DNA from 3 places in the Endozoicomonas sp. Z74 genome. Region 3 is predicted to be linked to each of the others. Evidence: predicted binding sites of a transcription regulator. Region 3 holds the regulator's gene; each other region holds the start of a gene.

Region 1 (4,286 bases), on a different contig from region 3:
GCATTGGGACGATCCAGCTTCAGGCCTCCATAGGGCATGTCATCATTACTGTTTTCAAGTACCCATACGCCGCTAGGTGGTTTCTCTGCAGAGGGAGCTGCTGCCATAGTTGCATTGGTTACCAGAAAGCCGGAAAGGATAAGGGAGGCTCTTCGACAAAGAATCAGCATGAATACATTCCACCCGCAGAACAAACGGGTGGAAGTATAGACAGGATACCTGAGGGGTAACGGGCTTCTTTATGGCAAAAAGCCAGGGGTGTTAACCACTGAGAGCCTCAAGGGCAACCGGGTACATGGATGCGATGTCACTATTGGAAGAGACACTGAGCCCAAGGTCTCTCACCAGGCCATCTTTAAGGCCGTAGACCCAGCTGTGAACATTCAATTCCTGCCCGCGGTTCCAGGCATCCTGAACGATGGTGGTGTCGCAGACATTCAGGACCTGCTCCAGAACATTAATCTCGCAAAGCCGGTCAAGCTGGGCACTCTGGTCTCCGGCTGCAGCAATGCGCTGGTCATGCTTTTTGCGGACATCCTGGACATGACGAAGCCAGTTATCAATAAGGCCGAGCTTTGAGTTCTCCATGGCGGCCTGGACACCACCACACCCGTAATGACCGGTAACAATGATGTGTTTAACCTTCAGATAATCCACTGCGAACTGAATCACGGACAGGCAGTTCAGGTCGGTATGCACCACCACATTGGCCACATTACGGTGCACGAACAGCTCCCCGGGCAGCAGGTCTACGATCTGGTTGGCGGGAACCCGGCTGTCGGAGCAGCCAATCCAGAGGTACTCGGGCGCTTGCTGCTTGGAGAGTTTTTGAAAGAACTCCGGGTCTTCATGACGAATAGAGGCCGACCATTCATTATTGTTTTTTAGAAGGTTATCCAGACTTGGCATACAGTCTCCTGATCCGGGAAATAGGCAGTCGAAGTTTATAGCAATACTCCGCTTTCAAGGCCAGCACAGAGTTGTTAGCAGTTTGTAAAGGAGCAGTGCTAACAGCCTGCAGGTTTTTTGAATCTCCCTCATTCCACTTTGGTGCGCCGGGTTGTGGCAGGCAAAGCCTGTGGCTTCATTTCTGAACGTGCAATACAGGGTTGAGAGCGCAACCTTCTCACTCAGAAGCGTGTTTAACGCATTGTATTTAAAGGCTTTTATTGTTTTTTTGGCGGATTGGCATGCTTGGTGCTTGGCTGATGGCTGGTGCAATGGCTCAACTCTGATCGGCCATTGCTGGCGAGATGGTTGATCTGCAGGCCTGACCTCAGGGAGAACGCCTGAGATACAAGCGCCTCAGCATTGGGAATGTATGGAAAGTCGGGAGGGATGAAATGAAGTGGCTCAAGCCGTTAAAGTCAGTGGCGCTCACTGCCCTGATGGGAGTTGGCAGTCTGGCTTCTGTATGGGGACAGGCGGATGCCCTTGAGATTGGCTACCCCGAAAAGGAAGAGTTGAAAATCGGGTTTATCAAACTCACGGATATGGCGCCCATTGCCATCGCCTATGAAAAAGGTTTTTTTGAAGATGAGGGGCTCTACGTCACCATTGAGGCCCAGGCAAACTGGAAGGTATTGCTGGATGGCGTGATCGATGGACGGCTGGACGGCGCCCATATGCTGGCAGGCCAGCCTCTGGCGGCCACCATGGGGTTTGGCACCCAGGCCAATATCATTACGCCCTTTTCCATGGATCTGAACGGGAATGGCATCACGGTTTCCAATGAGATCTGGAAGCAGATGAAGCCCAATATCCCGAAAATGGCTGATGGTCGCCCGGTTCACCCCATCAAGGCGGACTCCCTGAAACCGGTGGTGGAAAAATACAATGCCGATGGCAAGCCCTTTAATATGGGTATGGTGTTTCCGGTTTCCACCCATAACTATGAACTTCGTTACTGGTTGGCGGCAGGGGGCATTCATCCGGGGTTTTATGCGCCTCACAAAGGGGATACCTCCGGCCAGATCAATGCAGAGGCCCTGCTGTCCGTCACTCCTCCACCCCAGATGCCTTCCACCATGGAAGCAGGCACCATCTATGGTTACTGCGTCGGTGAGCCCTGGAACCAGCAGGCGGTGTTTAAAAATATTGGCGTGCCGGTGGTGACCGATTACGAAATCTGGAAAAACAACCCGGAAAAAGTCTTTGGTATTACCGAAGCGTTTTACAAAAAGTACCCGAACACCACCATTCGCCTGACCCGCGCCCTGATTCGTGCTGCCCAGTGGCTGGATGAAAACAACAACAGCAACCGCCCGGAAGCGGTGAAAATCCTGTCCCAGTCCAATTACGTGGGAGCGGATTATGAGGTGATTGCCAACAGCATGACCGGCACCTTTGAGTACGAAAAAGGCGACAAGCGTCCAGTGGAAGATTTCAATGTTTTCTTCCGGCATAACGCTACTTATCCCTACTACTCAGACGCTATCTGGTACCTGACCCAGATGCGCCGCTGGGGCCAGATTTCTGAGGATAAGAGCGACCAGTGGTACAAGGATCTGGCGGCAAAAGTGTATCGCCCGGATATCTATGAGAAAGCGGCCCTGTCCCTGATGGGGGAAAAGCGGGTTAAGGCAGAGGACTTCCCGGACTTTGCTTCCGAAGACGGCTTCCGGGATCCACAGACTCACTTTATTGATGGCCTGGTTTACAACGGCAAGAAACCCAATGAGTACATCAACCAGTTCACCATTGGGCTGAAGCAGGGTGACCGGATTTAAGGAAGGTGCAAAAAAGTCCTGCGGCGCTCTGGCCTGCCAGGGGGATTCAGAATCAAGAAAGCCTTTTGCAGGCATGTTGGCACCTGTCAAAAAAGGCAGACGCTGAGTCTGGATCCCCCTGGAGGCCCCGAAGGGCAAGACAAACAGCCCGCATCTACTGCGTTACAGTTTTTGTTAAGGACTAAGGCCATTAACTGCAAACTGCGCCTTGTATATGCAGGCTGTTTGTCTTGCAGAGCACGCACAGGACTTATTTGCAACTTCCTTAACCGGTTAGTCGAATCATCCTGAAGGGTAAAAGGAGTTTTTGTCATGGCAGAAGCAACCGCTATGAATCCATCAACAGAGGTGCCTCGCAGTACAGTGCAGTGGTATACGACTGCAGGCTGGCAGATGCTGAAAAAGTTGTCAGGCGGACTGCTGGTGCCATTGATAGGCATAGCGGTTTTTCTCCTGCTCTGGGCCGGAGCCGCCCGGAATATCAACACCTCTCTGGGGCAGTTTCCGGGGCCGGCCATGGTCTGGGAACAATTTGGTTCTCTTTACCAGGAGCATGTCACTGAGCGGGAAAAGGAAGCGGCCTTTTATCAGCGGCAGGAAAAACGCAATGCTGATCGTGTGGCTAAGGATCCGGATTATGTGCCGAAAATCCGGGCCTACACGGGCAAGGAAACCTTTCTTGATCAGATTATCACCAGCCTGGTCACGGTAATGAGTGGCTTTCTGCTGGCGGCGGTGATTGCCATCCCGCTTGGTATCGCCGTTGGTCTCAATAAAACCCTGAACTCGGCCATAAACCCGGTCATTCAGGTGTTCAAACCCGTTTCTCCCCTGGCTTGGCTACCGCTGGTAACGATGGTGGTCAGTGCTCTGTATGTCAGCCCTGATCCCCTGGTAGCCAAGTCCTTTTTAAATTCCATGATCACGGTCACGCTCTGCTGCCTCTGGCCCATGGTCATTAACACGTCGGTGGGTGTGGCTTCCCTGGACTCTGATCTGGTGAATGTCAGCCGCGTGCTGCGCCTGCCTGCCCTGAAGCACGTTCAGAAGATTGTCCTGCCTGCTTCTGTACCCATGATATTTACCGGCATGCGACTCTCTCTGGGAGTGGCCTGGATGGTACTGATTGCCGCCGAAATGCTGGCCCAGAACCCAGGGCTGGGCAAGTTTGTCTGGGATGAGTTTCAGAATGGCAGCTCCAACTCACTGGCCCGCATTATGGTGGCGGTGATTGTGATCGGCTTTATCGGGTTTGGTCTGGATCGAAGCATGTTGCAGCTTCAGCGTCTGGCAGCATGGGATAAAACAAAAATCAGCCATTAAGGGGAAGGGCGACAGCATGAGCACACTACTGGATATCAGCCATATTGATATGGTGTTTGATACACCCAAGGGGCCTTTCACCGCTCTGAAAGAGGTGGACCTGAAAATTGCCAAAGGGGAGTTTGTCTCCTTGATCGGACACTCCGGCTGCGGCAAATCAACGGTGCTGAATGTGGTGGCGGGTCTGCTGAAGGCGACCCGGGGTGGCGTCGTACTCAATGGCAGGGAAGTCTC
Region 2 (4,286 bases), on a different contig from region 3:
CATCACCCACCTGAAAATCATTGAGGGCAAGGGCCATGGACAGTGCTTCCCGGACCTCAGGATTGACCTCCCGGTCTTCCATCGCCCTCATCACAGAAACCAGCTGGGGATTGAGGCTTTTCTGGGAGTTTCGAATCGCCGCCAACCGTTTTTCCGGATCCTCTGACTGCAGATCCCAGGTGGCCAGGGCAGCCCGCAAGGCCGAGCGGAGCTGGTTATTGATCCGGGCTTTTTTCAGGGCCCGCTTTTTAACAGTGGCCAATGGCGTTCCACTCAGCGGATCCGTCAGCCGATAACGCTTGTCCGTTGTTTTTTCTGCCACCACCAGGCGGTTGTGTGCTTTTTCTATATAAAGCTGTCCGGACAACCAGTACTGCAACAGGTTCTGACTGGACTCATCCCCGGCAGCAGACAAGTCCGCGACTACCTGTTCCAGCTGCGACCAGGAACTCTTTTCCAGTAGAGGCTGAAGGGTCTTCACAGAGGCAGAAAAAGCACTGCGGGACAATAACAGCAGGACAAAAAGCAAGCAGCCTGACACCAGACGTCTGTATCGATATCGCATAAAAAGGCCTTTTAATGACCGGCTTCCCAAAGGAGGAAGCCAGTCAGCGGCAGAGACTCTTAACAAGAGGTTCTTAACAAAAGAGCGGCTCTCAATAAAAGAGATCAGTAGTTCTGGCCGGAACAGACACCGGTTTCGAGGTTGTAGTTGCCGCACTTCACTGGCGCAGACCAGTCCGCCACAATCTTGGCGCTTTCTGGCAGGTAATCGGTCCAGGCATCGCCAATCACCCCACCCTGGGTTTCCCAGACAATCTCAAACTGGCCATCCTCCTGGATCTCACCAATCAGAACCGGCTTGGTCAGATGGTGGTTGGTGTTCATAACCGCAGTACCACCGGTCAGATTGGGCACGGTGATGCCATACATGGCGTCACGAACGCTGTCCACATCCGTGGTTCCGGCTTTTCTGGCCGCTTCCACCCACATGTTAAAGCCGATATAGGTGGCTTCCATGGGATCGTTAGAGACCCGCTCCTCATTCTTCACAAACGCCTGCCAGGTCTCGATGAACTCATCGTTGGCCTCACTTTCTGCGCTCATGAAATAGTTCCAGGCCGCCAGATGGCCCACCAGAGGGGAGGTATCGATTCCGGACAGCTCTTCTTCACCCACGGAAAAGGCAATCACAGGAATGCTTTCCGCAGATACGCCCTGATTCCCCAGCTCTTTGTAGAAAGGCACATTGGCATCGCCGTTCACCGTGGAAATCACCGCTGTCTTTTTACCGGCACTGCCGAACTTTTTGATATCAGCGACAATGGTCTGCCAGTCCGAATGACCAAAAGGTGTATAGTTGATCAGGATATCCGCGGCTTTCACCCCTTTACTTTTCAGGTAGGCTTCCAGAATCTTGTTGGTGGTTCTCGGGTAGACATAGTCCGTGCCAGCCAGGACAAACCGCTGGACGCTGCCCCCCTCCTCACTCATCAGATAATCCACCGCAGGAATCGCCTGCTGGTTGGGGGCGGCTCCCGTGTAAAAGACGTTTTTCGAGGACTCCTCCCCTTCATACTGAACGGGGTAAAACATCAGGCCATTCAGCTCTTCCACCACCGGCAGTACGGATTTTCTGGAGACGGAGGTCCACCCGCCAAAAATCACATCCACCTTCTCTTTGACCAGCAATTCCCGGGCTTTCTCAGCAAACAACGGCCAGTCAGAAGCGGGGTCCACCACCACAGCCTCCAGCTGTTTGCCCAACAAGCCTCCTTTTTTATTCTGTTCTTCCACCATCATAAGAACAGTGTCTTTTAATGTGGTCTCACTGATGGCCATAGTGCCTGAGAGCGAGTGCAGAACGCCCACCTTGATGGTATCCGCTGCCTGGGTCATCACTGAAATAGACAGAGCGGCGGTAGCCACCGAAGCTCTCAACAATCCTTTACTCAGTTTTTTTAATTGACGCTTCATATCGCCCTCGTTGTGTTGGTTTTTTTATTGCAGTGCGGGTATGTGGGAAGCAGAACAGCAAGAGGCGTGCCATTGGATGTTTTGTATGCTGATCACTTCCGTAAGAAAGGCTTAAGATCGGGACTTCAGGAACCGTTAATGGCTTAACTGCCTCACAGGCCGGGGCTTGACAATGTCTGCCATATTTCAGAGCATCCGGCTCACCGTTTTGGATCATGCGCACCAGAATAAAGCAAAACAAATAACCAAATGGTCAATAATGAGCTGTTTCAAATGCATCAATAAAAGCTGATACCAGCAGCAACAGCGGGGAGCAGAGAGCCTGGAATGGCTTTTGCTATTTAAGCGTTCCAGGCTTCCCAGCCTCAAGCATAAAAACAACGGCTGATTATCAATAAAGGCCCCAATAAAAAAGGCTGAAGTATGCGGCTACCGTCTGATGAAGTGCTCAATCCTTCCACTGAGGATCAGTCCAAGGCTGAAACCAGAGCGGCAGGCTGGATCGCCGGCATTGATGTTGAGCTGTCAGCAGTGAACGGCCAGACCCGGATGGGCAGAACCCGCCATTATGGCCCCCTGCGGATTCAACGGCCTTTCTGGCCGGAAGGAAAAAGCCTGGCCCACTTGTACATTCTTCATCCTCCTGGTGGCCTGGTGGCGGGCGATGAGCTCAACCAGTTCTTCTCTGTGGCCAGGGACGCTTCCGGCCTGATCACCACCCCGGCGGCTGGCAAGGTGTACTTCAATGGCAACGGCCAGCAGCAAAAGCAAACGACCCATCTGAGCGTCAGTGACCAGGCCTCAGTGGAGTGGCTCCCCCAGGAAACCATTATTTTTGATGGGGCACAGGCTGAACTGAATACGACCATTGAGCTGTCTGGCACAGGCCAGTACGCTGGCTGGGAGATTATCTGCCTGGGCCGAACGGCCAGCGGTGAACAATTTACCCGGGGCAATCTCACCCAGACGCTTTTCCTGAGCCGTGATCACCGCCCCCTGTACCGGGAAAGACTTCAGTTTGATGCCACCTCCGGTTTCCAGCGCTCTCTGCTGGGACTGAATCGTCACAGCGTCTTTGGCTCTTTTCTAATGACGCTGGATAAAGCACCGGACGTTCCGGCATTGCATGCATTCCTTGAAGACAACCATTGGCAACAGGTGACCGCCATTACCTGGAGGGCCGGTGTGTTAATTATCCGTTACCTTGGCAACTCATCAGAGCAGGCCCGAACCGTGTTTACCCACCTGTGGACAAAAATAAGACCGCTGTTCAATGGACGGGAAGCCTGCTGTCCCAGAATCTGGAATACCTGAGCAAAATCCGAATAACACCATAAGAACGGGAGCCCTTCCATGGAACTGACCCCAAGAGAAAAAGACAAGCTGCTGCTCTATACCGCCGCACTGGTTGCCGAGCGACGTTTAAACCGGGGCGTAAAACTCAACTACCCGGAATCCATCGCTCTGATCTCCATGCACATCATGGAAGGGGCAAGAGATGGCAAGTCCGTGGCCCAGCTGATGAATGAAGGACGGGAGGTGGTCCGCCGGGAAGACGTTATGGAAGGTATCCCGGAAATGATCCATGAAGTGCAGGTTGAGGCCACTTTTCCAGACGGTACCAAGCTGGTCACCGTCCATAACCCCATTGCCTGAGGTGCCGTCATGTCTCATAAAGCGTCTGATACAGAGTCCCCACAAGGGGTTATTCCTGGTGAAATCATCGCCTGTTCAGAACCCATTGAGCTGAATTCAGGCCGTGAAACCCTGGCTCTGACCATTGCCAATACCGGAGACCGACCAATCCAGGTGGGCTCCCACTACCATTTTTTTGAAACCAACCCGGCCCTGTCCTTTCAACGTGAAAAGGCCCGGGGGTTCCGACTGAACATTCCAGCAGGAACCGCAGTGAGATTCGAGCCAGGACAGGAGCGTCAGGTTGAACTGGTCCGCTTTGCCGGTGAACAGAAGATTTACGGGTTCCGCGGCGAAGTCATGGGTTCGCTGTCAGCACACCCGGAGGAACAATCATGACGACCATCGACCGACAAACCTATGTGGATATGTTTGGGCCTACGGTGGGCGACAAAGTTCGCCTGGGGGATACCGAACTGTTTATCAGCCCGGAACAGGACTACACCGTCTATGGCGATGAGGTGAAATTCGGGGGCGGTAAAGTGATCCGCGACGGCATGGGCCAGAGCCAGCGAGCAGGGACAGAAGTGGCCGATACGGTAATCACCAACGCCCTGGTTCTGGATCACTGGGGCATCGTCAAAGGGGATATTGCCATCAAAGGCGGGCGAATC
Region 3 (4,286 bases):
ATAATTCAAATGATTCTGTAGATAAGGAAATTAACGGATGAGCACAACCTGCTGCCCCCATCTTGTGTTGAGGACGTATTTTCCAAAACCGGCAAAGCCGTATTCCAGGTTACCCCCCAGAATACGGCCGGTTCAGGTGGCAATGAACGTTACACAAACAAAATAACGTGCAACACAATCCCCAAAAGGAACGCGCCGATCATCGGTACCGATGTGCGCTTCACCACTTCAAACGGCGATATTTTTGCAATCCCCGCACAGGCGATCACCACCGCAGCAATCGGCGACATGGAGCGCCCCATAGAAGCGGCAAAGTTCATGGGCAGTAACATGGTCACCGCAGGCACACCAAAGCTTTTTGCCACATCCGGCGCCAGGGTAGCAAAGGACAGGAAAGCGGCATTACCAGACCCCATCATGATGGCCGATACCGCAATAAGCACCGCCATGAAAATGGCCATGGCCTCAGCGCCAATACCCAGCCCCTGGGCCGATCCCAGCAATGAGTCGATAGCACCAATGTGCTTCAGGCCGGTTGCGAATATCTCAGCACCGATAATCAGGCCAACCACAGGACCGAAAACAGCCCCCATGCCGCTGAGAAATTTATCGAACCCTTCGAGAGACTCTTTCACCTTTCTTGAACGCAGCAGCTCGCATAAGATGCCAGCAAACACACTGATCAACATGGCCATGACCAGATTCATCTTGATGGAAGAAACCATCATTTTGGAAAACGTCAGCAACAAGGCAAACGGAATCATCGGCAGCAGCGCGTAAAACCCGGGGGCTGCGGGTTTATCCGCCTTACCATCAGAGGATTCAAGCCCTTCACCTACGTGCTCAGCAGCAATGTACCCTTCCTTCAGGTCACAGCGACGCTGCCAGAAAAAGTGCAGTGCCGCAGCCAGCAAAGCCATAGGTACCGTCACCCAGGCCTGGTATCCCAGGAAGTACTCGGTAATATCCAGTCCGGACTGACTGGCGGCAAAGTTCGCATTCACCTGGGTCACACCGATTTCAAACGCTGCAGGAGAGGCAATCACAGCAACGGCAGAAGCTGGGCTCAGACCAATGTTTCTCAACACCGGATATAGAGTGACCATCAGCAGCAAACCCAGCCCGGTGGCAGAGGTGACAAACATCTGCAATACGACACTGAGCAGATAGCACAGAGCCAGCACTACATAAGGAGACCGGAAACGGCTGATCGGCTTGACCGCAAGGCGAACCAGCGCTTCTGAGGCACCAATGTGTGACATATAAGTGGCAAAGCCCCCACAGGCCATAATCGTCAGGCCAAGACTGGCCATCCGATAACTGAACACCGTGTTCATCAGCTGAAACAGATCAAAAGGCATAAACCCGGTTGCCTTGTCTGCCGGCAGAATGTCCTTGATCCCCATAAGAGCAGCAGCGCTCAGGAGAACAATGCCCGCAAGGGCAAGAGAGGCCGAGGCACTAAAATTTTTCACGATGGCATACACCACCAGCGCCACAATTGGTATAACGATTAAAATATCCATGGGATTCCCATCATCTTAAATTGACGGGCAGGCTATTTTTTGGACTATCGTTTGTAATTGATCGAAATCAATCCAATGGGTTATTGCCTCAACTTAAAAAAAAGCTATCGGGGTAACTCTCATTTCCGCCGTGGATAGCGCTGATAGCGCCCTGCAGGAAGAACCCATCGCTGTTATCCGGGCGGAAACTTCCCTGAGGTCTTCTCTCCAAAACAGGGTATTCATGACACTTTTTTATCTCTATTTTTGCTCATACAACTTTTTTCGGGCCTGACTATGGGTTTATAATCAGCCACACATGGAGAGTGGTCGCAAAAGCATCCGTGCTAATACTGACCAGACACCGGCGGTCTGAATAAGCTGACTGACAGTCATTGGGACTGGACTGCTGAATCAGGCGAAAAGGTGTTACGGTCTCCAGCGGACAACGAAGTAAAGGTATACGGTTGCCCTATGAAGCCTTCTTTACAGCTCAAGATGGGCCAGCAGCTGACCATGACTCCCCAGCTGCAGCAGGCCATCCGGCTGCTACAACTATCCACGCTGGACCTTCAGCATGAAATCCAGGAAGCCCTGGAATCCAATCCCATGCTGGAAGCAGAGGATAACCAGGCCAGTGATTCCGCTGCCGACGCAACAGCAGACAACGCAGCGGATTCCGGAGGCAAGGAAGAGCTGGTGGATCTGAGCGAAACCACCATCGAGCCTCAGCCCCAGGAAATGGCGGAATGGGCAGACAACATTCCCAACGAGCTGCCCGTCGACTCAGCCTGGGACGAGGTGTATTCCAGCCTGCCTGCCGCCAGTGGCGATGATGAATACGACCCCCTCTCCCGCTCCAAAACCGTGGAATCCCTTCAGGATCATCTTCAATGGCAGCTGGATATGGCCCCGATGAGCGACCGGGACCGTCTGCTGGGCCTGGCCATTATCGAAGCGGTCAATCCCGATGGCTATCTAACCTGCAGCATGGATGAACTCTATGTCTCCCTGCAGAGCCAGCTGGAAGAACTGGACCTGGAAGAACTGAAGGTGCTTCAGCACCGCATTCAGCAGTTTGACCCCATTGGCTGCGCCAGCAGTGATCTGAAAGAGTGCCTGCTGGTTCAGCTGCAGCAACTGCCAGACGATACCCCCCATTACCAGAATGCCGAAAAACTGATTCAGCAGCATCTTGAAGCCCTGGGGGCCAGAGATTATGCTCAGATCATGCGCAAAACCAAGCTCAAGGAAGATCAGCTGCGCGAGGCGCTTGGCCTGATCCAGAGTCTGACGCCCAAGCCCGGCAACGTAATCGATCCTTCCGAGGCAGAGTATGTGGTCCCTGACATATCCGTGCGCAAGGAAAAAAACCGCTGGGTGGTGGAACTGAACTCCGACGCTCTGCCTAAACTGCGCATCAACAACAATTACGCCTCCATGGTACAGCGGGCCAACAGCAGTCGTGATAACGTCTTCATGAAAAACCATCTTCAGGAAGCCCGATGGTTCCTGAAAAACCTTCAGAGCCGGAATGAAACTCTGATGAAAGTGGCCAGTCAGATCATCGCTTACCAGCAGGACTTTCTGGAACACGGTGACGAGGCCATGAAGCCTCTGGTACTGGCCGATATCGCCGAAGCCGTTGGCATGCATGAGTCTACGATCTCCCGGGTGACCACCCAGAAATACATGCACACCCCTCGTGGGGTCTATGAACTGAAGTACTTTTTCTCCAGCCATGTCAGTACGGCATCCGGAGGAGAGTGTTCATCAACGGCCATCCGGGCCCATATTCGAAAGCTGATTGCGGAAGAAAATACCCGTAAACCCTTGAGCGATAATAAAATTGCCAGCCTGCTGGGAGAACAGGGGATAAAAGTGGCCAGACGGACCATCGCCAAATACCGCGAATCCATGAACCTGCCACCCTCTAATGAGCGAAAGCAACTGGTGCCCTGATGTTTTTTTGCCCCAGGGCATCGCAAGCAGCAGGGAGAGTGTTAAAATCCATAATACAGCCAGTACGAAAATCCCGCGCACTGGTAAACATCTGGAAATGGGATCAGGAGAGCGTTACATGCAAGTCAACATCAGTGGACATCATGTCGAGGTAACAGAAGCTCTGCACGACTACGTCGCCAAGAAACTGGAACGTCTGGGCGCCCACTTTGACAATATCACCAATGTACAGGTGACTCTGAGTGTAGAGAAGCTGGTCCACAAGGCAGAAGCGGTTCTGCATACCCGTGGAGCCGATATCAACGCCACCGCAGAGAATGAAGACATGTACGCCGCCATTGACCAATTGTCGGACAGGCTTGACCGGCAGCTGGTCAAGCACAAGGAAAAAACGCTGGGTCGGATGCAGGGAGCCAGTGGGCGGCTTTAATCCAAGACGCCCCGAAGCGACCCGAATCTTGTCGTCTGACCAGCCCCACTATCCGGTCTCTTCAATAAAGAGTGTATGATCATTAATCACATCCTTACTCCCGGGCGCACCTTTCACGGTGTGCACGGGGTCAGCAAGAAAAAAATCCTTGAATTTATTGCCGAACGCATCAGCAGCGAAGTGCCTGCCATCAATGCCAAGGAGCTGTTTGAGGCACTGATTGCCCGGGAGCGACTGGGCACCACAGGCCTGGGCAATGGTATTGCCATCCCCCACTGCCGCTGCAAAGCCTGCCCGGAACCCATCGGGTTGTTTATGCGGCTGGATGAGCCAGTGGATTATGATGCGGTGGACCGGAAACCAGTGGATCTGGTCTTTGCCCTGATTGT

Evidence for each region. The regulator sigma-54, encoded in region 3, starts transcription at its own class of promoters, with help from an activator protein. The targets are predictions, from matches to a motif close to TGGCACNNNNNTTGCTNT.
Region 1: a site for sigma-54 is predicted at 1,187-1,204, ahead of ACNRUY_RS19440 (CmpA/NrtA family ABC transporter substrate-binding protein). Genes of this name have one in related genera too.
Region 2: a site for sigma-54 is predicted at 2,301-2,318, ahead of ACNRUY_RS14510 (urease accessory protein UreD). Genes of this name have one in related genera too.

Annotation. Positions count from the first base shown of each region.
Region 1 covers NZ_JBLYZI010000082.1:5,701-9,986, forward strand. The annotation lists gene ACNRUY_RS19430 (hypothetical protein) at 1-170, opposite strand, end outside; gene can (carbonate dehydratase) at 262-909, opposite strand; gene ACNRUY_RS19440 (CmpA/NrtA family ABC transporter substrate-binding protein) at 1,389-2,729, shown strand; gene ACNRUY_RS19445 (ABC transporter permease) at 3,123-4,052, shown strand; gene ACNRUY_RS19450 (ABC transporter ATP-binding protein) at 4,069-4,286, shown strand, end outside.
Region 2 covers NZ_JBLYZI010000048.1:5,780-10,065, reverse strand. The annotation lists gene urtB (urea ABC transporter permease subunit UrtB) at 1-565, opposite strand, end outside; gene urtA (urea ABC transporter substrate-binding protein) at 670-1,899, opposite strand; gene ACNRUY_RS14510 (urease accessory protein UreD) at 2,401-3,291, shown strand; gene ACNRUY_RS14505 (urease subunit gamma) at 3,331-3,633, shown strand; gene ACNRUY_RS14500 (urease subunit beta) at 3,643-4,011, shown strand; gene ureC (urease subunit alpha) at 4,008-4,286, shown strand, end outside.
Region 3 covers NZ_JBLYZI010000032.1:11,518-15,803, reverse strand. The annotation lists gene dcuC (C4-dicarboxylate transporter DcuC) at 150-1,526, opposite strand; gene ACNRUY_RS11380 (RNA polymerase factor sigma-54) at 1,980-3,467, shown strand; gene hpf (ribosome hibernation-promoting factor, HPF/YfiA family) at 3,586-3,897, shown strand; gene ptsN (PTS IIA-like nitrogen regulatory protein PtsN) at 3,973-4,286, shown strand, end outside.